2 regions of the Streptacidiphilus sp. PB12-B1b genome follow, and region 2 is predicted to be linked to the other one. Evidence: predicted binding sites of a transcription regulator. Region 2 holds the regulator's gene; the other holds the start of a gene.
The links. The regulator HspR, encoded in region 2, represses chaperone genes until heat shock. The targets are predictions, from matches to a motif close to TTGAGNNNNNNNNNCTCAA.
Positions count from the first base shown of each region.

Region 1: the regulator HspR is predicted to act here: its motif matches at 13,587-13,605, upstream of lon (endopeptidase La).

Region 1 is NZ_CP048405.1:6,747,872-6,763,735, reverse strand. Features, by position in the region: gene GXW83_RS29360 (NADP-dependent malic enzyme) at 1-1,013, shown strand, start outside; gene GXW83_RS29355 (zinc-binding dehydrogenase) at 1,147-2,106, shown strand; gene GXW83_RS29350 (TetR family transcriptional regulator) at 2,225-2,869, shown strand; gene GXW83_RS29345 (PadR family transcriptional regulator) at 2,945-4,015, opposite strand; gene GXW83_RS29340 (DUF4097 family beta strand repeat-containing protein) at 4,012-4,935, opposite strand; gene GXW83_RS29335 (DUF6104 family protein) at 5,032-5,211, opposite strand; gene GXW83_RS29330 (multifunctional oxoglutarate decarboxylase/oxoglutarate dehydrogenase thiamine pyrophosphate-binding subunit/dihydrolipoyllysine-residue succinyltransferase subunit) at 5,331-9,200, opposite strand; gene GXW83_RS29325 (ATP-binding protein) at 9,508-10,659, opposite strand; gene GXW83_RS29320 (response regulator transcription factor) at 10,656-11,390, opposite strand; gene GXW83_RS29315 (spermidine synthase) at 11,651-12,361, opposite strand; gene GXW83_RS29310 (ribose-phosphate pyrophosphokinase) at 12,429-13,373, opposite strand; gene lon (endopeptidase La) at 13,628-15,864, shown strand, end outside.
Region 2 is NZ_CP048405.1:7,546,199-7,562,062, forward strand. Features, by position in the region: gene GXW83_RS33005 (maleylpyruvate isomerase family mycothiol-dependent enzyme) at 1-217, opposite strand, end outside; gene GXW83_RS33010 (carbon-nitrogen family hydrolase) at 396-1,190, shown strand; gene dhaL (dihydroxyacetone kinase subunit DhaL) at 1,261-1,890, opposite strand; gene dhaK (dihydroxyacetone kinase subunit DhaK) at 1,920-2,918, opposite strand; gene dhaM (dihydroxyacetone kinase phosphoryl donor subunit DhaM) at 2,965-3,354, shown strand; gene GXW83_RS33030 (hypothetical protein) at 3,469-4,023, opposite strand; gene GXW83_RS33035 (LuxR C-terminal-related transcriptional regulator) at 4,212-5,144, opposite strand; gene GXW83_RS33040 (heat shock protein transcriptional repressor HspR) at 5,699-6,166, opposite strand; gene dnaJ (molecular chaperone DnaJ) at 6,264-7,436, opposite strand; gene grpE (nucleotide exchange factor GrpE) at 7,542-8,195, opposite strand; gene dnaK (molecular chaperone DnaK) at 8,192-10,042, opposite strand; gene GXW83_RS33060 ((Fe-S)-binding protein) at 10,412-12,649, shown strand; gene GXW83_RS33065 (Yip1 family protein) at 12,998-13,732, shown strand; gene GXW83_RS33070 (metal-dependent hydrolase) at 13,845-14,735, shown strand; gene dcd (dCTP deaminase) at 14,792-15,367, opposite strand; gene GXW83_RS33080 (hypothetical protein) at 15,436-15,654, opposite strand.

The DNA.
Region 1 (15,864 bases), 800 kb from region 2:
CGGAGCTGGTCAACGACTACACCTGGAAGTCCAATGTGGTCGCCGTGGTCACCGACGGCACCGCAGTGCTGGGCCTCGGCGACATCGGCCCGGAGGCCTCGCTGCCGGTCATGGAGGGCAAGGCGATCCTCTTCAAGCAGTTCGGCGGCGTGGACGCGGTCCCGATCGCGCTGGCCACCACCGACGTCGACGAGATCGTCGAGACCGTGGTGCGGCTGGCGCCGTCGTTCGGCGGGGTCAACCTGGAGGACATCTCCGCCCCCCGCTGCTTCGAGATCGAGCGCCGCCTGCAGGAGGCGCTGTCCATCCCGGTCTTCCACGACGACCAGCACGGCACCGCCGTGGTCACCCTGGCCGCGCTGCGCAACGCCGCCCGGCTCACCGACCGCACCCTGGCCGACCTGCGCGCGGTGATCTCCGGTGCGGGCGCGGCCGGGATCGCCATCGCCAAGATCCTGGTCGGCGCGGGCATCGGCGACGTGGTGCTGTGCGACCGCCAGGGCGCGGTGCACGTGGGCCGGACCGACCTGACCGACGTCAAGCGCGAGATCGCCGAGCTGACCAACCGCGGCGGCCTGGCCGGGTCGCTGGTGGACGTGCTGGCCGGCGCCGACGTGTTCATCGGCGTCTCCGGCGGGACGGTCCCGGAGGAGGCGGTGGCCACCATGGCCAAGGACTGCTTCATCTTCGCCATGGCCAACCCCGACCCCGAGGTCCACCCGGAGGTCGCGCACAAGTACGCGGCCGTGGTCGCCACCGGCCGCAGCGACTTCCCCAACCAGATCAACAACGTGCTGGCCTTCCCGGGCATCTTCGCCGGGGCGCTGCAGGTCCGGGCCAGCCGGATCACCGAGGGCATGAAGATCGCCGCCGCCGACGCCCTGGCCGGCCTGGTCGGCGACGACCTCACGGCCGCGCAGGTCATCCCCAGCCCGTTCGACGCCCGGGTGGCACCGGCGGTCACCCGGGCCGTCGCCGCCGCCGCCCGCGCCGAGGGCGTGGCCCGGCTCTGACGCCCGGGCCGGCCGGGCGGGGGTCGCGGCCCCGCCCGGCCGGCGGGCACGGCGTCCGCGCGGGACGCCACCGGACGTATGTCACACCGCGCCGCCGTTCCGCCCGGCGGCGCGACCGCCCTAGGGTCGGACCATGTTCGCTGCCTACGCCGCCCGCATTGACGCCGACGACCCGCTCAGCGGGCTGGAGCTGGGTGAACGCCCGGAGCCGGAGGCACGCCCCGGCTGGAGCGTGGTCACCGTCCGGGCCGCCAGCCTGAACCACCACGACCTGTGGTCGCTGCGCGGGGTCGGCCTGCCGCCCGGCCGGCTGCCGATGATCCTCGGCTGCGACGCGGCCGGGACCGACGAGCACGGCAACGAGGTCGTGCTGCACTCCGTCGTCGGCCAGAGCGGCCACGGCGTCGGGCCGGACGAGCCGAGGTCCATCCTCACCGAGCGCTACCAGGGCACCTTCGCCGAGCGGGTCGCCGTGCCGACCTGGAACCTGCTGCCCAAGCCGCCCGAGCTCTCCTTCGAGCAGGCCGCCTGCCTGCCCACGGCCTGGCTCACCGCCTACCGGATGCTGTTCACCAACGCCGGGGTCAAGCCCGGCGACACCGTCCTGGTGCAGGGCGCGGGCGGCGGCGTCTCCACCGCGCTGATCGCCCTCGGCCGGGCGGCCGGGCTGCGGGTCTGGGCCACCAGCCGGGACGAGGCCAAGCGGGCCCGGGCGCTGGAGCTGGGCGCGGACGCGGTCTTCGAGAGCGGCGCCCGGCTGCCCGAGCGGGTGGACGCGGTGATGGAGACCGTCGGCGCCGCCACCTGGTCGCACTCGGTCAAGTCGCTGCGCCCGGGCGGCACCATCGTCATCTCCGGCGCCACCAGCGGCCCCAACCCGCCGGCCGAGCTGACCCGGATCTTCTTCCTGGAGCTGCGGGTCGTCGGCTCCACCATGGGCACCAAGGAGGAGCTGGCCGGGCTGCTCTCGTTCTGCGCCAACACCGGCCTGCGGCCGGTCGTCGACAGCGTGCTGCCGCTCACCGAGGCCCGGGCGGGCCTCGCCCGGCTGGCCGAGGGCGACGTCTTCGGCAAGATCGTGCTGCGGCCGTGAGGCCGTGACACTGTGACGCCGTGACGTCGGCGCGTCCTGAGCTGCCCGGTTCCCCCCTGACACATAAGCTGACCGACGTCGGTCGGGGGCACCACGGCGGGACAGGAGTGCGCAGACGATGGCGATCGACCGGGACCTGGCTACGCGCACGGCCCTGCGGCTGCTGGACGAGGAGGGCCTGGAGCGGCTCTCGCTGCGCCGGGTCGCACAGGAGCTGAACGTCCCGGCTCCGGCGCTGTACCGGCACTTCACCACCAGGCGGGCGCTGATGGACCGGATGACGGACCTCATGCTCGCCCCCTCGCTGCCCGATCTCGACCCCCCGGTCGAGCCCGGGGAGTGGCCGCAGTGGCTGCTGCACACCGCCGAGGTGCTGCGCCGGGAACTGCTGGCGCACACCGACGGCGCCCGGCTGGCGCTCGGCGCCGACCTGCGCCGCGCGGGCTCGCTCGGCGCCTGCTTCGAACGGACCGTGGTGGTGCTGCACCAGGCCGGGTTCGGCCTGGTGCACGCCTCGCGCGCGGCCGGGGCCTTCATCGCCCTGGTCCTGGGCCGGACGGCCGAGGAGCAGTCCGGGCCAGGACCGGCCGGGGAGGGCGGGGCCACCCGCCTGGCGCACCACCCGGGGGCCTCGCGGGCAGCGGCGAGGGCCGCGGCCGGGCGCCGCGCCGCCGGGGAGAGCCCGGAGGAGGCGTTGTGCCATGGCGTGACGGCCATGGTGGAGGCGCTGCGGGCGGCCGACCGGGAGCGCGTGCCCGCCTGAGGCGCAGGCCGGACGCACCGCAGGACGCCCCCGCCGTTTCGGCGGGGGCGTCCTCGTGCGGGTCCGGCGGCGGCGTCAGTCGCGCAGCCTGCGGGCAGCGGCGGCCAGCACCGCGCGGGCCCGGGCCAGGGCGGCGGGCGTCACGCCCTCGTCCCGGGCGTGGTCGCGCACCTCGTCCCGGAACCGGTCCAGCAGCCCCAGCAGCTCGCGCAGCGGATCGCCGGACGCGTCGGTCTCGGCCCAGTCCGGCAGGGGCTCCGGGGCTGCTCCGTCCTTGTCCGGATCGACCCGGTCGGGGTCCAGGTCCACCCGCTCGGCCGCCGTCCGCTCCCCGGTCCGCGCCGCGCCCTGCCCACGGCAGTCGGAGCCCGACTGCGCCCCGGGCTCGGCCGACGCGCCCCAGCGGGCCGGGTCGGCCAGGCCGGAGAGGGTGCGGGTCAGCTCGGCCAGGCCCTCGGCGAGGCCGGTCGGCCAGTCGCCGTTCTTGGCGTGGGCGCGCATCTGCTCGCCGACCCGGTGCGCCTCGGCGCGGACCTGGTCGCGTACCGCCCGGGTCTGCTCGCGGGCGGCCCGGGCCTCCTCGCGGGCGCTGCGGGCCTGCTCCTTGGCCTGCCGGGTCTGCTCCCTGGCCTGCTCCTTGGCCTGCCGCCACTCCTCCTTGGCGCGCTGCCAGGCCTCCTTGTCCATGCCGGGCCAGGGGCCCTCGGCGCCCCAGACCGGGTCGGGCCCCCAGCCCTTGGAGGTGTTCTTGGTCTGCCGCTTGGACTCCTTGGCGGCCCGCCGCATCTCCTCGCGCAGATCCTGCGCGGAGTCGCGGACATCCTCCCGGATTTGGTCGGCGAGCTGCGAGACGGAGTCCCGGATCTCCGCCTCCAGGGCGTCCAACTCCGTTGCGCGGTCGCTGAGTTCGGCGCGCCCGGCGTCGGTGATCCGGTAGACCTTGCGGCCGCCCTCGACGGTGTGCGCGACCAGGCCCTCCTGCTCCAGCTTGGCCAGCCGGGGGTAGACCGTCCCGGCGGAGGGCGCGTACAGGCCGTGGAAGCGCTCCTCCAGCAGCCGGATCACCTCGTAGCCGTGGCGCGGGGCCTCGTCCAGGAGCTTGAGCAGGTACAGCCGCAGTCGGCCGTGCGCGAATACGGGGCTCATGCCTGGTCCTCCTGGTCGGTGTCGACCTTGTCGTCCTTGCCGAAGTCGATGCCGTCGGCCGGGTCGAGGGCGAGCGGCGCGTCGGCCGGGGCGTCGTCCTCGGTGGCGGGGCGGCGCAGCAGCGCGACCGAGCCGGAGACCGTGGTGATCTTCAGGGTGCCGGTGCCGGCGCCCAGGGTGCCGGTGATCTGCTTGGCGCCCCAGGTGCCGCCGACCCGCAGCTCGTCGAAGGCGCTGGAGATGTCGCCGCTGGTGGTGTTGGCGTTCACCTTGGCGTCGGTCGGCGCGGGCAGCCGCACCGCGACCTCGCCGGAGACGTTGTTCAGGCTGACGTCGGTGGCGTTGTCGTGGGCCAGGTCCAGGGTCATGGCCCCGCTCACCGAGTTGGCCTTGAGTCGGCCGCTGGCGCCCTCGAAGACGGTCAGTTCGCCGGAGACCGTGTTGACCTTGAGGTCACCGGAGACCGACTGCGCCTGGACGTTGCCGGAGGCGCTGTTGGCCTCGACCTTGCCTGCCAGCCGGACCAGGGTGATGGCCCCGCTGGCGCTGTGCACGGTCACCGGGGCGGTGATGCCGGAGATGACCGTCTCGGAGGAGGCCGAGCCCAGCTCGACGGTGGTGCCCGCCGGGACGGCCAGCGAGACCACCGCCCGCCGCTTGGTCCGCCACAGCCCGATCACGTGCGACAGGCCCTTCCACTGGAAGTCCTTCCAGGCCAGGTCCTCGTAGGAGACGGTGAGCTCGCCGCCCTTCAGGACGACCCTGAGCGGCGGCCCCTCGATCTCGCTGACCTCCAGCCGCGCGGGCCCCTCGGCGGCGACGACGTTGACCTCGCCGGCGACGGTGCGCACGCGCAGCCGCCGGACGTCCTGGTCGAGGGTGAGCTTCTGCGGTGCGTCGATGGTCCACTGCTCGGACATGCCTGACTCCCCGAATGCGAAGGCGAGAGGACGCGTCATGTATCGCGTCTTCTGGTATTCACGATATATCGCGTCGCTGGGAAGTCAAGCCGCGTGCTACTCCTCGTCCTCGTCGTCCAGCCGGGCCAGCCAGGTGGCCAGCCGCTCGACCGGGACCTCGAACTCCGGGTTCAGGTCCACGAACTCCTGCAGCCGGTCGGCCAGCCAGTCGAAGCTGACCTCCTCCTCGCCGCGACGGCTCTGCAGCTCCTCGATGCCTCGGTCGGTGAAGTACATGCGCTCTCCGGTACGGGTGACGGTGGTAGGGGGTGGGGGTGCGGCGACGGCGAAGGCCCGGGGCCCTCCTGGTGGGGAGGGGCGCCCGGGCCTTCGCCGTACGGCGGGGGGAACCAGGATCAGATCGAGAAGACGTCCTCGACCAGCTGGGCCTGCTCGACCGCGTGGCGCTTGGCCGAGCCGACCGCCGGGGCGGAGGAGGCCGGGCGGGCGACGCGGCGCAGCCGGGAGCCGTTGGCGTTGCGGCCGACGACCACGTCCAGGTGGTCCACCAGGTTCAGCGCGATGAACGGCCACGCGCCCTGGTTGGAGGGCTCCTCCTGGGCCCAGACGTACTGCACCTCGTTGCCGTAGCGCTGCAGCTCCTCCTGGAGCTCGGCGATGGGCAGCGGGTACAGCCGCTCGACGCGGACGATCGCGGTGTCGGTGATGCCGCGCTCGGTCCGGGCCGCCTCCAGGTCGTAGTAGAACTTGCCGGAGGTGATCACGACCTTGCGCACGGCGGCCGGGTCCACGGTGGAGTCGCCGATCACCGGGCGGAAGCCGCCGCTGGTGAACTCCTCCACCTTGGAGTTGTTGGCCTTCAGACGCAGCATCGACTTCGGGGTGAAGACGATCAGCGGCTTGTGGTGCGGGTTGTGGACCTGCCACCGCAGCAGGTGGAAGTAGTTCGACGGCAGCGTCGGCATGGCCACGGTCATGTTCCTGTCCGCGCACATCTGCAGGTAGCGCTCGATGCGGGCGGACGAGTGGTCGGGCCCCTGGCCCTCGTAGCCGTGCGGCAGCAGCAGCGTCACGCCGGAGTGCTGGCCCCACTTCATCTCGGCCGAGGTGATGAACTCGTCCACGATGGTGGAGGCGCCGTTGGTGAAGTCGCCGAACTGGGCCTCCCACGCCACCAGGGCGTTCGGGCGGGCCAGCGAGTAGCCGTACTCGAAGCCCATGGCCGCGTACTCGCTCAGCAGCGAGTCGTAGACGGTGTAGCGGGCCTGGTCCTCGGCCAGGTAGAGCAGCGGGGTGTAGTCCTCACCGGTCTCCCGGTCGACCAGCACCGCGTGCCGGGTGCCGAAGGTACCGCGGCGGGAGTCCTGGCCGGCCAGCCGGACCGGGTGGCCCTCCATCAGCAGCGAGCCGATGGCGAGGGTCTCGCCCATGCCCCAGTCGATCGTGCCGTCCTCGACCATGGCCGCGCGCCGCTGCAGCTGCGGCAGCAGCCGCGGGTGGACGGTGAACCACTCGGGCAGCGCCACCTGCGACTCGGCGATGCGCTTCACCACCTCCTGCGAGATGGCGGTGTTCAGCGCGACCGGGAACTCGGCCTTGGGCCGCTCGCTGATGGTCGGGGTCGGCGTGGTGTCGGCCTCGTGGACCTCCGCGAAGACCTTCTCCAGCTGGTCCTGGTAGTCCTTGAGCGCCTGCTCGGCCTCTTCCAGGGTGATGTCGCCGCGACCGATCAGGCCCTCGGTGTAGAGCTTGCGCACCGAGCGCTTCTTGTCGATCAGGTCGTACATCAGCGGCTGCGTGAACGAGGGGTTGTCGCCCTCGTTGTGCCCGCGGCGGCGGTAGCAGATGAGGTCGATCACGACGTCCTTGTTGAACGCCTGGCGGAACTCGAAGGCCAGCCGGCCGACGCGGACCACGGCCTCCGGGTCGTCGCCGTTCACGTGGAAGATCGGGGCCTCGATCATGCGGGCCACGTCGGTGCAGTACGTGGAGGAGCGCGAGGCGGCCGGGGCGGCGGTGAAGCCGACCTGGTTGTTGATCACCAGGTGCACGGTGCCGCCGGTGCGGTAGCCGCGCAGCTGCGACATGTTCAGCGTCTCCGCCACCACGCCCTGGCCCGCGAAGGCCGCGTCGCCGTGGATCTGGATCGCCAGCACGTCGAAGGAGTCGCCGGCCTTGTCCAGGATGTCCTGCTTGGCGCGGACGATGCCCTCGACGACCGGGTCCACCGCCTCCAGGTGCGAGGGGTTGGCGGCCAGCGCGACCTTGATGGTCTCGCCGTTCAGGCCGGTGAAGGTGCCCTCGGAGCCCAGGTGGTACTTGACGTCGCCGGAGCCGTGCATGGAGGTCGGGTCCAGGTTGCCCTGGAACTCCCGGAAGATCTGCGCGTACGACTTGCCGATGATGTTGGCCAGGACGTTCAGCCGGCCGCGGTGGGCCATGCCGACCACGGCCTCGTCCAGCCGCGCCTCGGCGGCGGAGTCCAGCACCGCGTCCAGCAGCGGGATGACGGACTCGCCGCCCTCCAGCGAGAAGCGCTTCTGGCCGACGTACTTGGTCTGCAGGAAGGTCTCGAACGCCTCGGCGGCGTTGAGCCGGCGCAGGATGCGCAGCTGCTCCTCGCGCTCGGGCTTGTCGTTGCCGCGCTCGACCCGGGCCTGGATCCAGCGGCGCTGCTTCGGGTCCTGGATGTGCATGTACTCGATGCCGATGGTGCGGCAGTACGAGTCGCGCAGCACGCCCAGGATGTCGCGCAGCTTCATCATGGCCTTGCCGGCGAAGCCGCCGACGGCGAACTCGCGCTCCAGGTCCCACAGCGTCAGGTCGTGCGCCTGGACGTTGAGGTCGGGGTGCTTGCGCTGCTTGTACTCCAGCGGGTCGGTGTCCGCCATCAGGTGGCCGCGGACCCGGTAGGAGTGGATCAGCTCCATGACCCGGGCGGTCTTGTTGACCTCGTTGTCGTGGCTGTTGTCCACGTCGGTGGCCCAGCGCACCGGCTCGTACGGGATGCGCAGCGACTCGAAGATGCGGTCGTAGAACTCGCCCTCGCCCAGCAGCAGCTGGTGCATGCTGCGGAGGAACTCGCCGGACTGCGCGCCCTGGATGACCCGGTGGTCGTAGGTCGAGGTCAGCGTCATGACCTTGGACACGCCCAGGCGGGACAGGGTCTCCTGGGACGATCCCTGGAACTCGGCCGGGTACTCCATCGAGCCGACGCCGAGGATGGTGCCCTGACCGGGCATCAGCCGCGGCACCGAGTGGACGGTGCCGATGCCGCCCGGGTTGGTCAGCGAGCAGGTGACGCCGGAGAAGTCGTCCACCGTCAGCTTGTTCTGGCGCGCGCGGCGGACGATGTCCTCGTACGCCTGCCAGAAGCCGAAGAAGTCGAGGGTCTCGGCCTTCTTGATGGCCGCGACGACCAGCTGCCGGTCGCCGTTGGCCTTGGTCAGGTCGATGGCCAGGCCGAGGTTGACGTGCTCCGGCTTGACCAGGAAGGGCTTGCCGTCCTTCTCCTGGAAGCCCTGGTTCATGGCGGGCATCGCCTTGATCGCCTGCACCATGGCGTAGCCGATGATGTGGGTGAAGGAGACCTTGCCGCCCCGGGCCCGCTTGAGGTGGTTGTTGATCACGATGCGGTTGTCGATCAGCAGCTTCGCCGGGACGGCGCGCACGCTGGTCGCGGTCGGCATGGTGAGCGAGGCGTCCATGTTCGCCACGATCCGTGCAGAGGGGCCCTTGAGGGCGATCAGCTCGGGACCGGCGGGGGCGACAGGGGACGTCACGTTCTTGCTGTCCTTAGGGGCGTCGGCCTGCTCGGCCGGAGTGGAGGGCGCGCGGCGGATCGTCGGCGCGGGCGGAAGCGGGGGGCGCGGAGCGCTCACCGTGGCCGCCGGTGCCGGGGGTGCTGCCGGGGCGGGCGCGGCCTCGGCCGGAGCCGGTGCGGCCGCGGGCGGGGCGACGGGAGTCTGCGCCGCCGCGGGGGCCGCTGCCGGCGCCGAGGTCGGTTCGGGGGCCGGGGCCGCCGTCACCTCGGTTCCGGCGGTGGCACCCGCCTGGTAGTCGGCGAAGAAGTCCCACCAGGCCCGGTCGACGGAGTTCGGGTCCTGGAGGTACTGCTGGTAGATCTCGTCGACGAGCCACTCGTTGGGGCCGAACCCGGCTGACGGGTCGGCCCCGGGACCGGGGTCCGTGGCAGTCGAGCTGGTCGAGGTATGGGGGACTGTGGCGACACGGCGGCAACCGCCCTCTTCCGCTTCCTTATGAATGGTGGACAGCGGATGCCAAGGCTACGCCCCTTACGCCTGTCTGCGCAGGTCCCGGCCGCCGGTCGTCGCCCAGATCACAGTATCGGGGGCGAGTTTGGCGCGAAATCGATGTTAGGGATCGGTCGTGAAGGGGCATAACGAGTAGCTGTTCGCTCAGGAAAGTATGACAAATCGGGGCGAGCCGTGCGTCGTTTCCGGGTCGGGCGGCGTTCCCCCGGCGTTTGTCCCAAGTTTGTCGCAGAGTGTCCCGAAGGGAGTGCTCTTGATCACTGACGCCGCCCGGCGATCACCGACGCCGCCCGGCTGATCACTGGGGCAGCCTCTGGCCGGGCAGCGTGATCCGAATCAGGCAGCCCTGGGACGAGTCGGCGACCGCGATCGTGCCGCCGTGCAGATCCACCGCCCAGCGGGCGATCGCCAGGCCCAGGCCGGTCCCGCCGTCGCTGCCCGGGCCCTGCGCGGTCGGCCCGCTGCCCCGGCTGAACCGCTCGAACACCCGGTGCCGGTCCTCCGGGCGGATGCCCGGGCCCTGGTCCGCCACCTCCAGCAGCAGCCCGCCGGGGCCGTGCGCCCCCCAGGCGTCGGTGCGGGCGCGGACGGTCACCGTGCCGTCCACCGGGCTGTGCCGGCAGGAGTTGTCGACCAGGTTGGCCACCACCTGGTGCAGCCGCTCCGGGTCGGCGACGGCGGTCAGCCCGTCCGCGACGTCCAGCTCCAGCGAGACGTCGCGCCGACGGCGGCTGGCGCCGCCGGAGGTGGAGCCGTCCACGGTCAGCCCGCGCAGCACCCCGGCCAGGAACGGCTCGACCTCGAAGCTGCGGACGTCCAGCGAGGCCACGCCGTCCGCGATCTTCGACAGGTCCAGCAGGTGGGCCACCAGCCGCCCCAGCCGCTCGGTCTGCTCCAGTGCGGCGGCCATGGTCGCCTGCTCCGGCTGGACCACGCCGTCCACCACGTTCTCCAGCACCGCGCGCAGCGCCGCGATCGGGGTGCGCAGCTCGTGCGAGACGTTGGCGACCAGCTCGCGGCGCTGCCGGTCGGCTGCCTCCAGATCGGCCGCCATGGTGTTGAAGGCCGTGGCCAGTTCGCCGACCTCGTCCCGGGAGGTGGCCCGGACCTGTCGGCTGTAGTCCCCGGCCGCCATCGCCCGGGCGGCGGCGGTCATCTCCCGCAGCGGGGCGGTCATGCCGTGCGCGAGCAGCTGGGTGATCAGCAGCGAGGCGACCACCGAGAAGATCATGATGAGCCGGATCTGGGTGTCCGAGTTCAGCGCCAGGACCACCATCAGCGTCGATATGCACACCGAGGTGATCACCAGGATCGCCAGCTTGGCCTTGATCGAGCGCAGCGGGTCGAGCGGGCGCAGGTCCGCCCAGATCCTGCGGGCCAGTCGGGCGAGCAGGCCGCGCTCGCGCTCGGCGGCCTGGTCGGGCGGGCTGGTCCGGTGCGGGTGGGTCACGGCGTCGGGGATTCCAGCGCGTAGCCGACACCGTGCACGGTACGGATCCAGTTGGCGCCGATCTTCCGGCGCAGCGCCTTGACGTGGCTGTCGACGGTGCGGGTGCCGGAGGCGTCGGTCCAGTCCCAGACCTCGGCCAGGAGCTGTTCCCGGGTCAGCACCGCGCGCGGCTGCTGGGCCAGGCAGGCCAGCAGGTCGAACTCGGTGGGGGTGAGGTGGATGTCGCCGCCGGCGACTCTGACCCGGCGCTGCACGTGGTCGATCTCCAGGTCGCCGAGCCGCAGCGTGCCGCTGACCGGGGTGCGGGCGGCCAGCTGGGCCCGCTCCACCCGGCGCAGCAGGACGTTGACCCGGGCCGCGAGTTCGCGCATGGAGAACGGCTTGGTCATGTAGTCGTCGGCGCCGACGCCGAGGCCGACCAGCATGTCCGTCTCGTCGTCACGGGCCGTCAGCATCAGCACCGGCACCGGCCGGTGGGCCTGGATCCGGCGGCAGACCTCCAGGCCGTCGAAGCCGGGCAGCATGACGTCGAGGATCACCAGGTCGGGCTGCCAGGACTGGAAGGTGTCGACGGCGGTGGGCCCGTCGTGGGCCATGGTGACCCGGAATCCCTCCGCGCCCAGGCGGGCGGCGATGGACTCGGCGATGGTGGGCTCGTCCTCCACGACCAGGACCCGCCGCTGACCGCCGGCTCCACCGGGCTCCTGCTGCTGAACATCTGTCACGGTCATGCCACGCCCCCAGGGCTCCCGGGCCCGGCGCGGAGCCGCCCGGTCCCGCTGTGTTCGGTCCGATCTGCGTCTGAACTGCGAATGCCTGCGTCTGAACTGCGTCTGTCGTCTCTGCGTCCGCGGCCGCCGGAGCGACCCGTCGCTGCTGCCCCCCTCGCCGGACGGTTCAGTCGCAGCGTACGTACTGGAGGCCGCCCCGGGGGCCAGTCAGGGATAAACCGGCCCTTCGGGGGGTTCAGCGCGACGACCCTACCGGCAGTTCACGCCTGACGGGAGGCCAGGTAGACCACATCCGGCTCCCCGCGTTCCACTTTCACGTCCACCTCGACGCGGTCCACCTGCCGAAAGCGGGCCCGCAGCCGCTGCTCGAACTCGGGCGCGGGTGCGGCGCTCCACACCGCGAGCACGCCCCCCGGGCTCAGCACGCGCTGCAGGACGGTCAGCCCGACGAAGCCGTAGAGGCCGCCGTTGGCGTCGGTGACCGTCCAGTCCGGGCCGTTGTCGATGTCCAGGCACAGCGCGTCATAGCGGGCGGTGGTGGTCCGCAGGTGGTGCAGCAGGTCCTCCTGGACCAGCCGGACGCGCGGATCGCCGTGGCCGCCGCCGGCGAAGGCGGCCAGCGGGGCGGGGGCGACGGTGTGCCAGTCGATCACCGCCTGCTCGCGCTCCAGCACGGTGATCCGGCCCGGGCGCGGGTCGGCCGCCGCTTCGGCCAGCGAGAAGCCCACGCCCAGGCCGCCGATCAGCAGGTGCGGCCGGGGCGCCTCGGCCGGGTCGAGCGCGTCCAGCGCGGCGCTGACCAGCAGCCGTTCGGAGCGGCCGTCCGAGGTGTCCATCAGGAAGCAGCCGTTCGCAATGATCTCGTAGCACTCGCCCCGGCGGCGCAGCGCCACCTCGCCGTACGGGCCGTCCCGGCGGTCCAGCAGTTCGGGTGCGGTCGCCGGTGCGGTCGGGCGGTACGCGGCGGGCATGGCTCTGCCTCCTGGGGCTGGATCTCTGGGGGATGCGGGTGTCGGGGGCGCGGTTCGGGGGCGCGGGTCAGGAAGGATCGAACAGGGCGCTCACCGACTCGCCGTTGTGGATCCGCCGCACCGCCTCGGCCAGCGCCGGGGCGATCGACAGGATCCGCAGCTTGTCGGTGCGCTCACCGGCCGGGACCGGAACGGTGTTGGTGCAGACGATCTCCAGCACGTCCGGCTGGTCGGACAGCCGCTTCAGTGCCCCGGCGGTGAACAGGCCGTGGGTGCAGGCCACCCGGATCGAGCGGGCGCCCAGCTCCCGCAGTCGGTCCAGCAGCTCCAGCACGGTGCTGCCCTTGGCGATCTCGTCGTCCAGCACGATCACGTCCCGGCCCGCGATGTCGCCGATCACCGAGCTGATGGTGACCCGGTCGTCGGCGAACCGCTGCTTGGCCCCGGCCGCCACCTGCGCCCCGAGCAGCCGGGCGAAGGCCGCGGCCTCCTTGGCGTTGCCCAGGTCGGGGGAGACCACGGTGGTGTGGGACAGGTCGTAGCGGCGGAAGTGCGCGGCCAGCTCGCGCAGCGCGTGCAGGTGGTCGACCGGCACCGAGAAGAACCCGTGCACCTGCGGCGAGTGCAGCGTCAGCGCCAGCACCCGGTCGGCGCCCGAGGTCACCAGCAGGTCGGCCACCAGCCGGCCGCCTATGGAGATCCGCGGGGCGTCCTTCTTGTCCGAGCGGGCGTAGGCGTAGTGCGGCATGACCACGGTGATCCGGCCCGCCGACGCGCCGCGCGCGGCGTCGCACATCAGCAGCAGCTCGACCAGGTTCTCCTGCACCGGGGTCACCAGCGGCTGGATCAGGAAGACGTCGCGCTCCCGGCAGTTCGCCTGCAGCTGCACCTCCAGGCAGTCGTTGGCGAACCGGTTCACCCGCGACGGGGCCAGCGGCACCCCCAGGTGGGCACAGACCTCGGCGGCCAGCTCGGGGTGGGCACTACCGCTGAACACGGCGATGTCTCGCACGAACGGCTCCTTGCATGGTCGGTCGGACTGCGGCCGGGCTTGTCGACCATCGTATTCGGCCGGGAGCGAAGGGCCCCCGGAGCCGGATGGGAACCGGCCGCCCGGACGTTGCAGCGAAGGCGGCACGGCCGCCCGTCGGCTGTCGTCCGAGCGGGTGAACAGCTGATCGCTCACAGCGAACAGGGCCTGGGAACACCAGCGGGCTCCATCTCCTTTAGTCCAAGTAACTCAACTTCGGTGACTGGGGAGAGATCATGGCTTCGACGTCCAACCCGCTGACCCTGCCGGTGCTGCCGCTCGACGACGACGCGGTCCTGCCCGGCATGGTCGTTCCGCTCGACCTGTCCGACGCCGAGGTGCGCGCGGTGATCGAGGCCGCCCAGGCGGCGGTGCGCGAGCCGGGGGCGCAGGCCCCCGGCATCCGCACGGTCGCGGGCGCCCGCAAGGCGCGGGTGCTGCTGGTTCCCCGGACCGACGGCGCCTACGGCGCGATCGGCACGCTGGCCACCGTGGAGCAGGTCGGCCGGCTCGCCGACGGCGATCCGGCGGCGCTGGTGCGCGGTGTCCGCCGGGTGCGGATCGGCGCGGGCACCACCGGCCCCGGCGCCGCCCTGTGGGTGGAGGCCGCCGCCGTCGACGAGCCACCGGCCGACCAGGCCCCCGGGGCCGTCGCCGAGCTGGTCCGCGAGTACAAGGCGCTGACCACCACCTGGCTGCAGAAGCGCGGCGCCTGGCAGATCGTGGACCGGGTCGCCCAGATCGAGGACGTCTCCGAGCTGGCCGACAACATCGGCTACGCCCCCTTCGTCAGCGGCGCGGAGAAGGTCGCCGTGCTGGAGGAGCTGGACCCGGCCGCCCGGTTGAAGCTGTCGCTGCAACTGCTGCGCGACCACCTCGCCGAGGCGGACGTGGCCGAGACCATCCGCAAGGACGTCCAGGAGGGCATGGAGAAGCAGCAGAAGGAGTTCCTGCTGCGCCGCCAGCTGGACGCGGTGAAGAAGGAGCTGGCCGACCTGGAGGGCGACTCCTCCTCCGAGGAGGAGGACTACCGCGCCCGGGTCGAGGGCGCCGACCTGCCCGCGAAGGTCCGCGAGGCCGCGCTGAAGGAGGTCGACAAGCTGGAGCGCTCCTCCGACGCCTCCCCCGAGGGCAGCTGGATCCGTACCTGGCTGGACACCGTCCTGGAGCTGCCCTGGAACGAGCGCAGCGAGGACGCCTACGACATCGCCGGGGCCCGCGCGGTGCTCGACGCCGACCACTTCGGCCTGGACGACGTCAAGGAGCGGATCGTGGAGTACCTGGCCGTGCGCAAGCGGCGCGCGGCCCAGCAGGGCGAGGCCCATCGGGCCGCCCCGTCCGAGGCCGGGCTGCCCTCCGGACGGCGCGCGGGCGGCGCGGTGCTGGCCCTGGTCGGCCCGCCCGGGGTCGGCAAGACCTCGCTGGGCGAGTCCGTGGCCCGCGCCATGGGCCGCTCCTTCGTCCGGGTCTCGCTCGGCGGCGTCCGTGACGAGGCCGAGATCCGCGGCCACCGGCGCACCTACGTCGGCGCGCTGCCCGGCCGCATCGTCCGCGCCATCAAGGAGGCCGGGTCGATGAACCCGGTGGTGCTGCTGGACGAGATCGACAAGGTCGGCTCCGACTACCGCGGCGACCCGGCCGCGGCCCTGCTCGAAGTGCTCGACCCGGCGCAGAACCACACCTTCCGCGACCACTACCTGGAGGTCGAGCTGGACCTCTCGGACGTGGTCTTCCTGGCCACCGCCAACGTGCTGGAGTCCATCCCGGAGGCCCTGCTCGACCGGATGGAGCTGGTCCGGCTGGACGGCTACACCGAGGACGAGAAGGTCGTCATCGCCCGCGAGCACCTGCTGCCCCGGCAGCTGGAGCGGGCCGGGCTGGGCGCGGACGAGGTCACGGTCGAGGAGGAGGTGCTGCGCAGCCTGGCCGGGGAGTACACCCGCGAGGCCGGGGTGCGCAGCCTGGAGCGGGCCGTCGCCCGGATCCTGCGCAAGGTCGCCGCGCAGCAGGAGCTGGGAGAGGCCGCGCTGCCGCGCACCATCGCCGTCGGCGACCTGCGCGGGCTGATCGGCCGGCCCCGGCACACCCCCGAGGCGGCGCAGGAGCCCGGCGAGCGGCGCACGGCCGTCCCCGGCGTCGCCACCGGCCTGGCCGTCACCGGCGCGGGCGGGGACGTCCTCTACATCGAGGCGTCGCTGGCCGATCCGGAGACCGGCTCCACCGGGCTGGCGCTGACCGGCCAGCTGGGCGACGTGATGAAGGAGTCCGCGCAGATCGCGCTGTCCTTCCTGCGCTCGCACGGCGCCGAGCTGGAGCTGCCGGTCACCTCGCTCCGCGACCGCGGCGTCCACCTGCACGTCCCGGCCGGGGCGGTGCCCAAGGACGGCCCGAGCGCCGGGGTGACCATGACCACGGCCCTGGCCTCGCTGCTCTCCGGCCGCAAGGTCCGCCCGGACGTCGCCATGACCGGCGA
Region 2 (15,864 bases):
GCAGATCGCGCGGCAGGGTGTGGATCGGACGCGGATCGCCCAGCAGCTCCGTCTCCATGGCGATGACATGTGAGACCACGTCACGTACCGACCAGCCGGGGCACTCGGTGGGGCGGTTCCACTCGCCCTCGGTGAGCGGTGCCACCAACTCGGAGACGGCCTCGATGGACTGGGTCCAGGCGTCGGCGTACGCCTGGACTATCTGCGTGTCGGTCACGTTGTTGACCCCTTGGCTCCGGGCACCCCGGCGGCGGACGCTCGATCGGTTTCCTCGTGCCCCTCGCACCGTTCGTCACAGCCGACGGGTGCACACGTGGCACGTTACGCTCCCCTATGTCACCGGGTCAGCGCTTTCACGTGTTGATCGTAGAGCCCTTCCCAGAGCGGGTGGTACTGTGCGCGCCTCACTGCTGCAGATCGACGTCAACCCGAACGAGTCCGTGGACGCCCGACGCGACCGCGTCGCGGCCCTGGTCCGCGCCCAGACCGCCAGCGACCTGGTGGTCCTGCCGGAGCTGTGGAACCTCGGCGGCTTCGCCTACGACCTGTGGTCGTCCGGGGCGGAGACCCTGGACGGCCCCACCGCCGAGGCGATGGCCGAGGCCGCCAGGAGCGCCGGCGTCTGGCTGCACGCGGGGTCCATCGTGGAACGCGACCCCGACGGGCCGCTCTACAACACCTCGCTGCTGTTCTCGCCCTCCGGCGAGCTGGCCCACACCTACCGGAAGATCCACCGCTTCGGCTTCGACAGCGGCGAGGCCGCCGCCATGGGCCCGGGCACCGAGATCTCGGTGGCCGCCACCGACTTCGCCACCCTGGGCCTGGCCACCTGCTACGACCTGCGCTTCCCGGAGCTGTTCCGGACGCTGCTGGACGCGGGCGCCGAGATCTTCGTCGTCCCCGCCGCCTGGCCGGCCCGGCGGCGCGAGCACTGGACGCTGCTGGCCCGCGCCCGGGCGGTCGAGGAGCAGGGCTACGTCCTGGCCTGCAACACCGCCGGGACCAACGGCGGCGTCGAGCAGGCCGGGCACAGCCTGGTGGTGGACCCGTGGGGCACGGTCCTGGCCGAGGCCGGGGACGGCGAGGAGGTCATCACCGTGGACCTCGATCCGGGCCTGGTGGCCAAGACCCGGGCGGAGTTCCCGGTGCTGCGGGACCGGCTGATGGGCATCGCCGCACCCCGGCGCTGAGCCGGACCGCGCAGCGGAGCGCTGGGCCGTCCGGGTGACCGCGGCCGCCCGGACGGCAGGTCCCGGCCGGCTACTCCGGGCCCCCGGCCAGGACGTCGGCCAGGGTCCGGAACAGCAGCGCCGTCGAGGTGGCGCCCGGGTCCTGGTGGCCGATGCTGCGCTCGCCCAGGTAGGAGGCCCTGCCCTTGTGGGCCTGCAGCGGCACGGTGCCGAGGGCGGCCTCCTCGGCCGCCCGCGCCGCGGTGGCGGAGGCCGCGGCCGGGCCCCGCACCGCCTCGGCGGCGAAGGCGGCCGAGGCCGGGGCCCAGGCGTCCACCATGGTCTTGTCGCCGACCTGGGCCGCGCCCAGCCGCTGCACCGCCTCCAGGCCGGCGGCGAAGGCCCCGGCCAGCTGCCCGGCGTCGGCCTGCGGGGTGTCCAGGGCCTTGCCCATGGCCCGGAAGGCACTGCCGTACAGCGGGCCGGAGGCGCCGCCGACGCTGGAGATCAGCGTCATCCCGGCCTTCTTCAGCACCTCGCCGGGGGTGGCCGCGTCGAAGCCGTCCAACGCCTCGACCACGGCGCGCAGGCCCCGGCGCATGTTGGTGCCGTGGTCGCCGTCGCCGATCGCCGCGTCCAGCGAGGTGAGCTGCTCGCAGGTCTGCTCGACGGCCTCGGCCAGGGCCAGCACCCAGGCGCGGGCGCCGTCGGCGTCCAGCAGACCGGCCTCGTCCGGTTGGGCCATTCGGGTCACACCCCCCAGCGCAGGGCCGGGGTGTCCACCGGGGCGTCCCACAGGGCCAGCAGCTCGGCATCGGCCCGGCACAGGGTGATCGACACCCCGGCCATGTCCAGGCTGGTCACGTAGTTGCCGACGAGATTCCGGGCGATCCGCACGCCCCGCGCCGACAGCAGCGCGGCCACCTCGCCGTAGACGATGTACAGCTCCAGCAGCGGGGTCGCGCCCATGCCGTTGACCAGGGCGATCACCTCCTCGCCGGACTCCAGCGGCTGGTCGGCGAGGATCGCCGCCAGCGCGTCGGCGACGATCTCGCGGGCCGGGCGGATCTTCTCCCGGCTGCGGCCCGGCTCGCCGTGGATGCCGACGCCCACCTCGATCTCGTCCTCGGGCAGGTCGAAGCCGGGCCGACCGGCCGCCGGGGTGGTGCAGGAGGTCAGCGCCACCGCGAAGGAGCGGGAGGCGGCGTTGACCCGGCGGCCCAGGGCGGCGACCTCGGCCAGGCTGTCGCCGCGCTCGGCGGCGGCGCCCGCGATCTTCTCCACGAACAGCGTGGCGCCGGTGCCGCGCCGTCCGGCCGTGTAGGTGGAGTCCTGGACCGCGACGTCGTCGTCGACCAGGACCGTCTGCACCGGGACGCCCTCCTCCTCGGCCAGCTCGGCGGCCAGCTGGAAGTTCAGCACGTCACCGGTGTAGTTCTTGACCACGAAGACGACGCCGGCGCCGCCGTCCACGCGCTGCGCGGCGGTCAGCATCTGCCCGGGCACGGGCGAGGTGAAGACCTCGCCGGGGCAGGCGGCGTCCAGCATGCCGAGGCCGACGAAACCGCCGTGCAACGGCTCGTGGCCGGAGCCGCCGCCGGAGACCAGGGCGACCTTGCCCACGCGGGTCTGCGCCGCGCGGGACACCACTCGTTCCTTGACGTCCACCCGCAACGAGGGGTGGGCTGCGGCTACTCCGACGAGGGCATCGGCGACGACCTCGTCCGGGGAATTGATCAGCTTCTTCACGGCGCGGCTCCTCAGGGTGGCGGAGGCGGCACTAGCATGGGCGAGCATGACTGATGTTGGCATCGTACTCGTCTCGCACAGCCGCGACCTGGCGCAAGGGCTGCGCACCCTGATGGACCAGCTGGCCGCCGGCCTGGTCCCGATCGCCGTCGCCGGGGGCACCGAGGACGGCGGGCTGGGCACCAGCTACGAGCTGATCGCCGCCGCCGTGGCCGAGGCGGACCGCGGCGGCGGTGTGCTGGTCGTACCGGACCTGGGCAGTTCCGTCCTCACCGCGCGGCTGGTCCTGGCGGACCTGGAGCGCGAGGACGTGCTGCTGGTGGACGCGCCGTTCGTGGAGGGGGCGATCGCGGCCTGCGTGCTGGCCTCGACCGGGGCGGACCTGGCGGCGGTTGCGGAGGCCGCACGCGAGGCCCGGGGCATCCCGAAGTTCTGACGGCCGCCGCTCAGACGGCCGGGGCCGGAGCCCGGGCCCACGCCTCGGGCCCGGACCCCTGACTCGTGCGTCGGGCCCGGACCCGGGCCCAGGCTTCGGGCCCAGGCTTCGGGCTCAGGCCGACTCGGGGTAGGCCAGCGAGGTGTCGGCCCAGTCCAGGGCGGTGATCACGGCGTGCCGGAGGTTCTTGGCCGACCAGCCGGCGTCGAACTGGATCGGCAGCACCGGGGAGACCTCCTCCAGCGTGGCGATCATCGGGTTGTGCGCCGCCGCCTGGTCGACCAGCAGCACCAGCGGCTTGCGCAGGGCGGAGGCCCAGCCCAGCTCCATGCCCACGCCGGCGGAGAGCGGCGATTCGACATAGGCGAAGGCGAGGTCGGCGGACTGCATCCCGCGGAACGCGGAGGGGACGCGGAAGCCGGTGCCCAGGCCGCGGGTGGCCCAGCAGTCGTCGTGGTGCTGGCTGAAGACGGTCACACCGGCGTCCAGCAGGGCGTCGCGCAGGGCGGTGACCTTGCCGCGCAGGGCGAGCGGGAACACGCCGTCGGCCGGGCCGGTCAGCCGCAGCGAGGGGGCGGCGAGGAACACACGCAGGCTGCGCCGTGCGTCGGCGGCGAGCTCGTCCTCGGTGACGCGGGTCTGCTCCTCCACGTCCTGCAACTCGCTCATGTTCCACTCCATCGCAATAGTTGACCTGTTAACATCAAGTCCCTGTACGACGGGGGACCTGTGAGGTGAGGTGGCCGGCGCCGGCGACCCATCCGGGGGGATGTATCGATGGTGCAGGGGCGCACACCTGTGCGTCCACGCGATGGCTGTGTCATGTAGTTACCCCCCACTGGCATGTGGGTGTTTCGCTACTCGTGCAGCTCCTTGCTGAGCAGGCCGAGCTGTGCCGCCTTCACCCCGGCCTCGAACCTGCTCTCCGCGCCCAACTCCTGCATCAGCGAGGCGATGTGACGCCGGCAGGTGCGCACCGACATGCCCAGCCGGCGGGCCACCACCTCGTCCTTGAGCCCCTGCGACAGCAGCCCGAGGATGGCCAGTCGCAGGTCGTCCGAGACGTTCTGGTAGCCCGGGCCGTCGGTGATGAACGGGACGGCCGACACCCAGAACTGGTCGAACAGCGCGCACAGGAAGGCGATCAGGACCGGCTCGCGGACCACCACCGCGCCCGGGGCCTGGTCGGTGCTGCTGCGCTTGGGGATGAAGGCGACCTCGCGGTCGAAGATGAACATCCGCTCGGCCAGCTGGTCGGCGGTGCGCACCTGGGCACCGGCCTTGACGATGGCGGCCACGTGCGAGCGCAGGCTCAACTGGGCGCGCGTGGGGTGCTGGTAGAGCACCCGGAACCGGACTCCGCGCTCCAGCGCCTCCAACTCCTTGGGCAGGCTGGCCTCCAGCGCCACCGGGTCGCGGAAGCCGCCGGGCTGCACGCTCAGCATCTCCTTGCAGCACTTCTCCGACGCCTGGTTCACCAGGTGCTGCACCTCGGCCGGGTCGGAGACGGTCTCGACGCCGCCGTTGACCGGCCCGTACATGGTACGGCCCAGATACGCGGGCATGAGCTTCAGCAGCGTCTCCCTGGTAGAGTCCACCGCCTCGCGGTACGAACGAATGGTCTCCTCGAGGGGCTCGGCCAGGCGCGCGGCCGCGATCTCCGGGTTCACCGGCAGCAGTGTCTGCTCATCCTTCGCCGACGGTTGAAGCAATCGACAACGCAACAGTTCGTCCCGGTAACGAGCGAGTTCGTCGTTGCTGAGCCCGGTGATGTCCGCTGCCGTGTCCATGCGGAGTTCACCGTCCCCCAGAGCCACCCGGTAGACGGCCACGGCACCAGGGCTCAGGTTCGGAGGCTGTGGCACACCCGTCATTGTCAATTTATCCCTTTTTAGACAGAATTATTCTCTGGCCACTTCGAGATCGGCCACTTGTTGCCACCCTCGAACGCCGAGTCGACGCCGTTCTGTACCCCATTGTGATGGATGACTGTTCGGCCCACACGGCCGTAGGACCTTCGCACTCACCGAGGATCACCCGCTCACCGTGATCCCCCACTCGGAAGGGAGTGGTGTCATGCGCTCTGCTCGTCGCTACGTTCGTACTGTCGCATTGGCTCTGTCCGTCTGTGCTGCGGCGCTGGTGTTCAGTACCGGCACCGCTTCGGCGACAGTCTCGACTGGGAACACGGCGTCCCGTGTCGCGGCAACCCCGGCCGACCTGGCCTGGAACTGAGCCTGTGCCCACCAGTCGCCCGGGCCGTACGGCCTGACGCCTGAGGGGCCGCACCCACCTGGGGTACGGCCCCTCGAACGTCAGTACCCGTTCCAGCATGGGCAGTTGCTCACTCACCACGGCGCTTCGGCCGCCACACCACCAGTGCGCTGCTCTGCCTGGCGGGCGCGTACGGCACCAGGTCCCGGCGGTAGGAGGCGTGCACCGCCGCCTCGCGCTGGGTGGCGGCCAGACCGGCGCTGGCGACCTCGCCCTGCAGCTCGGCCACCCGCGACTGGAGCGCGGCCACCTGGTTCTCCAGCTCGATGATCCGCTTGATCCCGGCGAGGTTGATGCCCTCCTCCTGGGACAGCCGCTGGACCTCGCGCAGCTGCTCGATGTCGCGCGCCGAGTAGCGCCGACCGCGCCCGGCCGTCCGGTCCGGCGAGACCAGGCCCAGCCGGTCGTACTGGCGCAGGGTCTGCGGATGCAGCCCGCTCAGCTGCGCGGCCACCGAGATCACGTACACCGGGGTGTACTCGGTCAGCTGGTACGCCGCGCGGGCGCCCGCCCGGGCCGCCCCGGGCGCCTCGCCCACCGAGCGGCTGCCGGGCACCCCGCCGGGCAGGCCGCCGCCGAGCCCCACGCCGATCGGGCCGCCGCCGGCGCCGCGCCCGCTGTCTGCCTCGTTCACCTCACGCCTCCTCCGCTGCCTTGAACAGAGCCGCCCGCGGGTCCTCCGCGGCCGTTGCCTCGCGGTACTGCTCCAGTGCCGTCAGCGCCTCGCCCTCGGTCGACGGCGGAACGGCGACCTCGACGGTGACCAGCAGGTCGCCGCGGGTGCCGTCCTTGCGCACCGCGCCCTTGCCGCGGGCGCGCATGGTGCGCCCGTTGGCGGTGCCCGGGGGCATCTTCAGGGTGACCGGGGGGCCGCCCAGGGTCGGCACCCGGATCGTGCCGCCCAGCGCGGCCTCGGGGAAGGAGACCGGGACGGTCACGGTCAGGTTGTCGCCCTTGCGGCCGAACACCGGGTGGTCCTGGACGTGCACGGTGACGTAGAGGTCACCGGGGTTGCCGCCGCGCTCGCCCTGCGCACCCTTCCCCTTGAGCCGGATCCGCTGGTCGTTGGAGACGCCCGCCGGGATCCGCACCTGCATGGTGCGGGCCGAGGTGGCCCGGCCGCTGCCGTGGCAGACCTCGCAGGGGTCGTCCACGATCAGGCCGCGGCCCTTGCAGTCGCGGCACGGCTCGGACAGCGCGAAGCCGCCCTGGCCGCGCTGGACGTGGCCGGTGCCGACGCAGGTCGGGCAGACCCGCGGGGTGGTGCCGGCCTTGGCGCCGGTGCCGGAGCACGCCTTGCAGGCGGCCTGACTGGTCATCCGCAGCGGGACGGTGGTGCCCTCCACCGCCTCGACGAAGCTCAGCGTGACCTCGGACTCGACGTCCGCGCCGCGCCGGGGCTGGGCGGTACGGGTGCCGCCGCCCCGGTTGAAGATGCCGCCGAAGACGTCGCCCAGCCCGCCGCCGCCACCGCCACCGAACGTGCCGCTCTGCTGGCCGCCGTTGAACAGGTCGCCCAGGTCGAAGCCGAAGCCGCCGTTGGCGCCGGCGCCGGTACGGAAGCCGCCGTTGGCGAACAGTGCCCGGGCCTCGTCGTACTCCTTGCGCCGCTTGGCGTCCGAGAGCACGTCATTGGCCTCGGAGATCTCCTTGAAGCGCTCCTCGGCCTCGGGATTCCCCTTGTTCGCGTCGGGGTGGAATTCCCGGGCCAGCTTTCGGTAGGACTTCTTGATCTCCGCGGTGGAGGCGTCCTTGGGCACGCCCAGAACCTTGTAGTAGTCCTTCTCCACATAGTCCTTGCCGCTCAAAAGGATTCCCTCCTCTCCGCAGGTGCCGCAGAAGCAGTCGGTGTGATGGGACGGTGGGACCGCACCCCGGAAAACCCGGCGTACGGCCCCACAGTCTCCACCGGATCAGTCCTCGCTGTCACCGTCGCCCTTGGCGTCCTCATCGGAGGATTCGCCGGCGGCGGAACCGCCGGGCTCGGGCTCCGCCACGGCGACGCGCGCCGGGCGGATGATCCGCTCGCCGATCTTGTACCCCGGCTGCAGGATCTGCACGCACGTGGTCTCCTCGACGTCCGCCGAGTAGCTGTGCATCAGGGCCTCGTGCAGCTGCGGGTCGAAGGGCTCGCCCTGCTTGCCGAACTGCTGCAGCCCCAGCTTGGCGACCACGGTCTCCAGCGACTCGCCGACGGACTTGAAGCCGCCCGTCAGCTCGTCGTGCTCGCGCGCGCGGCCGATGTCGTCCAGCACCGGCAGCAGGTTCTCCAGCAGGGCGGCCACGGCGATCTCACGCACCGTCACCCGGTCCCGCTCGACCCGCTTGCGGTAGTTCTGGTACTCGGCCTGGAGCCGCTGCAGGTCAGCGGTCCGCTCGGCGAGCTGCTTGCGGGCGTCGGCCAGCTCCTCGGCGCCGGCGGCGGCACCGCCGGCGGCGTCGCCCGCACCCGTCGCCGCGCCCTCCGAAGCACCGGGGGCCGGGGCCGCCTTGTCGGCGGCCCCTTTCCCTTCGCCGGTGGTGGCGGCGCCGGGCTCCTCAGCGAAGCCCTGCGTCTCCTTGGTCACGCCGCACCGCCGTCGCGCTTCTCGTCGTCGACGATCTCGGCGTCCACGACGTCGTCCTCGGCGCCGGCCGCGTCGTGCGGGGCGTCGGAGGGCGCACCGGCCGCGGCCGCACCCTCGGTCTGGGCGTACAGCGCCTGGCCGAGCTTCTGCGAGGTGGTCGAGAGCTTCTCGGTGGCCTCGCGGATGGCCGCGCTGTCCTCGCCCTTCAGCTTCTCCTTGAGGTCGGCGACGGCGGACGCGACCTCGTCCTTGACCTCGGCGGGGACCTTGTCCTCGTTGTCCTTGACGAACTTCTCGGTCGTGTAGACGAGCTGCTCGGCGGTGTTGCGGGTCTCCGCGGCCTCGCGGCGGCGGTGGTCCTCGTCCGCGAACTCCTCGGCCTCGCGCATCATCCGCGCGATGTCCTCCTTGGGCAGCGCGGAGCCGCCGGTGACGGCCATGCGCTGCTCCTTGCCGGTGCCGAGGTCCTTGGCGGAGACGTGCATGATGCCGTTGGCGTCGATGTCGAAGGTGACCTCGATCTGCGGCAGGCCGCGGGGCGCCGGCGGCAGGCCGGTCAGCTCGAACATGCCGAGCTTCTTGTTGTACGCCGCGATCTCGCGCTCGCCCTGGTAGACCTGGATCTGCACGGACGGCTGGTTGTCCTCGGCCGTGGTGAAGATCTCGGAGCGCTTGGTCGGGATGGTCGTGTTGCGCTCGATCAGCTTGGTCATGATGCCGCCCTTGGTCTCGATGCCGAGGGACAGCGGCGTGACGTCGAGCAGCAGGACGTCCTTGACCTCGCCCTTGAGCACGCCGGCCTGGAGGGTCGCGCCGATGGCGACGACCTCGTCCGGGTTGACGCCCTTGTTGGGCTCCTTGCCGCCGGTCAGCTCGCGGACCAGGTCGGCGACGGCGGGCATACGGGTGGAGCCGCCGACCAGGACCACGTGGTCGATCTCGGACAGCTGGATGCCGGCGTCCTTGATGACGTTGTGGAACGGGGTCTTGCAGCGGTCCAGGAGGTCCGCGGTGAGCTGCTGGAACTGCGAGCGGGAGAGCTTCTCGTCCAGGTGCAGCGGGCCCTCGGCGGAGGCCGTGATGTAGGGCAGGTTGATCGTGGTCTCGGTCGAGGAGGAGAGCTCGATCTTCGCCTTCTCGGCGGCCTCGCGCAGACGCTGGAGCGCCATCTTGTCCTTGGACAGGTCGACGCCGTGGCCGTTCTGGAACTGCTTCACCAGGTGGTCGACGACCCGCTGGTCCCAGTCGTCACCGCCGAGGTGGTTGTCGCCGTTGGTGGCCTTGACCTCGACCACGCCGTCGCCGATCTCCAGCAGGGACACGTCGAAGGTGCCGCCGCCGAGGTCGAAGACGAGAATGGTCTGGTCGTCCTTGTCCAGGCCGTAGGCCAGGGCGGCCGCGGTGGGCTCGTTGACGATGCGCAGGACGTTCAGGCCGGCGATCTCACCGGCCTCCTTGGTGGCCTGGCGCTCGGAGTCGTTGAAGTACGCGGGGACGGTGATGACCGCGTCCGCGACCTTCTCGCCCAGGTACGCCTCGGCGTCACGCTTGAGCTTCTGCAGGATGAAGGCGCTCATCTGCTGCGGGGTGAAGTCCTTGCCATCGATGTTGACCTTCCAGTCGGTCCCCATGTGGCGCTTGACGGACCTGATGGTCCGGTCCACGTTGGTGACCGCCTGGCGCTTGGCAACCTCGCCGACCAGCACCTCGCCGTTCTTTGCGAAGGCGACGACGGACGGTGTGGTCCGGGCGCCCTCGGCGTTGGTGATGACGGTGGGCTCACCGCCTTCGAGGACGCTGACGACAGAGTTCGTCGTACCGAGGTCGATTCCGACCGCACGAGCCATCGTGGAACCCTCCAGAAACAAGTTGAGTAGAACAGGCTCAATCATGCACCCGGGAGCAGAGTACGTCAACAGAGCTGAGTGGTGACGGCTCAACTTTATTGATCCCTTATGCCGACCGGGCGCCGAACGGGTGCCGCCCGGACCACGACCGGACCAGTGCTTCCGGGTGTGACGGGCTACATAGGGGCACAAGGGGCCCATGGGCGATATGGTCCGGCTGATCGGCCCTGGTGACTCGGTGACGACACGGTCACATGTGGACGTGGTTTTCGCCGCGATGGCGCCCAGCTAAGTTACCGGCCGGTACACTCGGTGGGATTCTCCCTGCGATCCCACGCAGCCAGTCAGCAGCCCGAGGAGACGGAGCCGATGCAGCTCGCCGCGATCGTGATCTCACTGGTCACGACTCTGGTCGGTACCGCGCTGGCCGCGCGCGCCGCCCTGTACATCTACACCTTCGTCACGCTCGGCGCCGACGAGCCGCCACGCGCCCGCACCGCGGACCCGGTGCGACGCGGCAAGACCGTCGCCAAGGAGTTCTTCGGGCACACCCGGATGACCACCTGGGGCGTCGTCGGCGTGGCCCACTGGTTCGTCGCCACCGGCTTCTTCTGCCTGGTGCTGACCCTGGTCACCGCCTTCGGGCAGATCTTCGACGCGAACTTCGCGCTGCCGGTCATCGGCCACTGGGCGCCCTACCTGGTCTTCGAGGAGATCGTCGGCACCCTGACCACGCTCGGCATCCTGGTGCTGATCGTCGTCCGGCTGCTGTCGCTGCCCGGCCGGGCCGGACGCAAGTCCCGCTTCGCCGGCTCCATCGCCTGGCAGGCGTTCTTCGTCGAGTACGTCATCCTCGGCATCGGCATCTGCATCCTGGTGCTGCGCGGCCTGGAGGGCGCGCTCGAGGGCGTCACGCACTACGAGGCCAGCTACTTCGTGACCTACCCGCTGGTCGCGGCGTTCTCGCACCTCGGCACCGGCACCCTGAAGAACCTGATCTACCTGGTGGCGATGCTGAAGATCACCATCTCCTTCACCTGGGCGATCACCATCGGCCTCAACCCCTCGATGGGCGTGGCCTGGCACCGCTTCCTCGCGTTCTTCAACATCTTCTTCAAGCGCGAGCAGGACGGCTCCGTCGCCCTCGGTGAACTGCGCCCGATGACCTCCGGCGGCACCCCGATCGACTTCGAGGACCCGGCCGACGACGCGGTCTTCGGCGTCTCCCAGGTCGAGCAGTTCTCCTGGAAGGGCCTGCTGGACTTCTCCACCTGCACCGAGTGCGGACGCTGCCAGTCGCAGTGCCCCGCCTGGAACACCGGCAAGCCGCTCTCGCCCAAGCTGCTGATCATGAACCTGCGCGAGCACGCCTACGCCAAGGCCCCCTACCTGCTCGCCGGCGGCGGCAAGGACGCCGAGGGCAACGAGAAGGCCACCCCCGAGCAGCTGGCGAACGTCCCCGCCGCCGCCCTGGCCGAGGCCGAGCGCCCGCTGATCGGCACCGCCGAGGAGAACGGCGTCATCGACCCGGACGTGCTGTGGTCCTGCACCACCTGCGGCGCCTGCGTCGAGCAGTGCCCGGTGGACATCGAGCACATCGACCACATCGTCGACATGCGCCGCTACCAGGTCATGATCGAGTCCTCGTTCCCGACCGAGGCCGGGACGATGCTGAAGAACCTGGAGAACAAGGGCAACCCGTGGGGCATGGCCACCAAGGCCCGCCTGGACTGGGTGAAGGAGCTGAAGAAGGAGACCGGCATCGAGGTCCCCGTCATCGGCGAGGACATCGACCCGGCCGAGGTCGAGTACCTGTACTGGGTCGGCTGCGCCGGCGCCCTGGAGGACCGGGCCAAGAAGACCACCAAGGCCTTCGCCGAACTGCTGCACACCGCGGGCGTGAAGTTCGCCATCCTCGGCAAGGAGGAGTCCTGCACCGGTGACTCCGCCCGCCGCCTGGGCAACGAGTTCCTGTTCCAGATGCTCGGCGCGCAGAACGTCGAGACCCTGAACACCGTGCTGGAGGACGCCCCGGTCAAGCGGATCGTGGCCACCTGCCCGCACTGCTTCAACACCATCGCCAACGAGTACCCGCAGCTCGGCGGCCACTTCGAGGTCATCCACCACACGCAGCTGCTGCAGCACCTGGTGGACGAGGGCAGGCTGGTGCCGGTCAACCCGGTCGAGGGCCTGATCACCTACCACGACCCCTGCTACCTCGGCCGGCACAACAAGGTCTACACCCCGCCGCGCGAGATCATCGCCGCCGTCCCCGGACTGCGCAACGAGGAGATGCACCGCCACAAGGAGCGCGGCTTCTGCTGCGGCGCCGGCGGCGCGCGGATGTGGATGGAGGAGCGCATCGGCAAGCGGATCAACACCGAGCGCGTGGACGAGGCGCTGTCGCTCAACCCCGACATCATCTCCACCGCCTGCCCGTTCTGCCTGGTGATGCTCTCCGACTCGGCCAACGGCAAGAAGAGCGAGGGCGCGGCCAAGGAGGCCCTGCGCGTGGTCGACGTCGCCCAGCTGCTGCTGGACTCCGTCAAGGCCCTCCCGCAGGCCCCCGCCGAAGACGCCCCCGAACCGGAACCCGCCACCTCCTGACGACGCATCCCCGGCCCGGGCGGCCGGGCCCCCACCCCGGCCGCCCAGCCGACCGCCCCTGACGCCCACCGCCCGGCCCGGCCGCGGAACCCCTCCCGCAGCCGGGCCGCCCGGCGTCCCCCGCCCACGATCCACGCCGTGCCCACCCACCGCACGCCCGCGCCCCTACCGCCTACCGCGCCGGCGCCAACGCCCCTCCCGTCCCGGACGTCCGCGCGGCGCCCACCCCGCCGCACGCCCGGACCCGCGCCCGTACCCCTCCCCGCGCCGACGCAGCGCCGGGCCCCGTCCGGGCGTCCGTCCCGGGAAGCGTGCTCGCGTGTCGGACAGTGCGGGTACGGTCAGAGGGTGCGTGCTAGAGGACTTCCGTTCACCCGGACCCGTGAGAGCGCCCGGAGCGCTCCCCCGGCGGTCGCCGTCGACCCCGGCGACCAGCCGGGCCACACCCGTGCCTTCACCGTCCCGGAGGTGTCCGTGCCCGCGCCCGTGGAGCACATCACCACCTACCGGGCCGGTCAGCGGCACCCCGAGGTCGGCACCGCCAGACTCCCCTGGCGGGAGCTGCTCGCCGGGATATACCGCCGCCCCACCCGCACCTTCGCGCAGATGCGCTCGCACCAGGTCTGGGGCCCGGCGCTGGCGGTCTCCGGGCTGTACGGCGTGCTGGCGACCTTCGGCATCGGCGGCCTCCGGGGCGAGGTGTTCGACTCCACCTTCGGCCTGGCCGTCTTCGCCCTGGTCTTCAGCGCGCTGGGCTTCGTCGCCACCGGCATCGTCTTCGGGGCCGTCACCTGCGGCCTGGCCCGCCGGCTCGGCGGCGACGGCCCGTGGGCCCCGACCGTCGGCCTGTCCATGCTCATCGCCTGGGGCACCAACCTGCCCCGGGCGCTGCTGATGCTGGTGCTGGCGCCCTCCAACGGCGTGGTGCAGCTGCTGGGCTGGGTCACCTGGCTGGTCTGCGCCTGGCTGCTGACGGCCATGGTGCGCCAGGTGCACGACCTGCCCTGGGGCAAGGCCGCGGGCGCGGCGGCGCTGCAACTGATCGCGCTGCTGCTCCTGATCACCCTGCCCGCGGTCGGCTGAGGGAAGATGGACCGGTAGTCGGTTCGATCACCCGTTCCACCGCCGTTGCCCGAACCCCACCCGCACCGTCCCGCGCCGTACCCGCGCCGTCCCCGCACCAGGAGAATCACCCATGTCCCTCCCCTCCGCGTCCACCCAGGTGACCTTCCCGGCAGGTGAGGTCCGCGGGAGTTCCACGGTGCTGGCGGTCGTACCGCTGCCCGAGGACCGCTACGGCGTGGTCACCGGGACCACCCCGTTCCACCCGCTCGACCACACCTGGCCGGACCAGCCCGCCGACACCGGCAGCCTGCTGACCGCGGACGGCGCGGAGCTGCCGGTGCTGGACTGCGTCACCGGCGGGGTCAGCCCCGAGGGCGAGCTGTCGCTGGGTCCGGACATCCCGGTCCGCCGCGGCGACGAGGCGTGGGCCTGGCTGGTCGTCCACGTCGTCGGGTCCGCCGCTGGGGTGGGCGCGCCGGTCGCCGTCGGCGAGACGGTCGAGCTGCGGGTGGACGCCGACCGCCGGGCCGCCCTGTCCGCCGCCCACACCGGCTGCCACCTGCTGGCCCTGGCCCTGAACGCCGCCCTGGCGCCGCGCTGGCGCAAGGACCCGGGCCGCGCCGACGCCCTCGGCCACCCGGACTTCGACAGCCTCGCCATGGACACCTCCCGGATGGACGCCCAGGCCAGCACCGACGTCTACCGGATCGGGAAGTCGCTGCGGAAGAAGGGCTTCACGGCGGACGACCTCGCCGCCGACCTGCCGACGCTGACCGCCGCCGTCAACGAGCAGCTGGCGGCCTGGGTCGCGGCCGAGGCGCCGGTCCGGGTCGAGGCCCCGGGCCCCGAGCTGACCGCCCGCCGCCGCTGGGCCTGCGACCTGCCGGAGGGCCACGCGTCCATCTTCTGCGGCGGTACCCACCTGCACGGCCTCGGCGAGCTCGCGGGCCTCAGCACCGAGCTGCGGCTCAGCGAGGACGGCAGCGAGCTGACCGCCGTCACCACCCCCAAGCGCCGCTAGCGGCCCCCCGGCGGCTTCTCGGCGGCCTCCCGGCGCGTCCCCGGACTACGGCACCCTCAGACCTGGGTGCGGTGGAAGTTCAGGTACGAGCGGGAGGCCGTCGGCCCGCGCTGGCCGAAGTAGCGGGAGCCGTACTCGGCCGAGCCGTAGGGGTGCTCCGCGGGCGAGGTCAGCCGGAACATGCACAGCTGGCCGATCTTCATCCCCGGGAAGAGCTTGATCGGCAGCGTGGCGACGTTGGACAGCTCCAGCGTCACGTGCCCGCTGAAGCCGGGGTCGATGAAGCCGGCGGTGGAGTGCGTCAGCAGCCCGAGCCGTCCCAGCGAGCTCTTGCCCTCCAGCCGGGAGGCCAGGTCGTCCGGCAGCGTGACGACCTCGTACGTGGACGCCAGCGCGAACTCGCCGGGGTGCAGGATGAACGGTTCGTCGTCCTCGGGCTCGACCAGCCGGGTGAGGTCGGGCTGCTCGACCGAGGGGTCGATGTGGGGGTACTTGTGGTTCTCGAACACCCGGAAGTACCGGTCGAGCCGTACGTCGATGCTTGACGGCTGGATCATGGCCGGGTCGTACGGGTCGATGACCACGCGCCCGGATTCGATCTCCGTCCGGATGTCCTTGTCTGAGAGCAGCACGTCATGAGGTTACGTGCCCGGGGCTGCCCCCGCCCAATCAGCGGGGGCAGCCCGTCCGGAGCGCGCGCCTACGCCAGGAACTCGACGGCCTCGCGCCGCAGCGCCTGCTGGATCTGCTCCCGGCTGAGAGCGGCGAGATCGGCCGGAACGGAGCTGCGCAGCCGCGCGCACCGGGGGCAGCGGATCAACCGCCCGGGGCCGATCCGCCCGGCCCCGAGATTCTGCATCGGGAACGTGGCGGTACTGAACAGGTGCCCCTCGGCACAACGGACGACGGTGCGCTCCATTGCTTCCTTTCCCCATCGGACGGCATACGGGCGGACCGCCGCGGCCCCACCCGGCCGACCGCCGCGCAGCAGGACCAACTGGCCCGCACCAGCGGACCCGTGGACGCGCGGTCACCTCCCGTACCGCACAGCGCGGCGGCATCACATTAAGGGATGTTCCGGACACTCCACCTCAAGGCTCGCCGCCGCCCAACCCCCGGAATCCGCCCG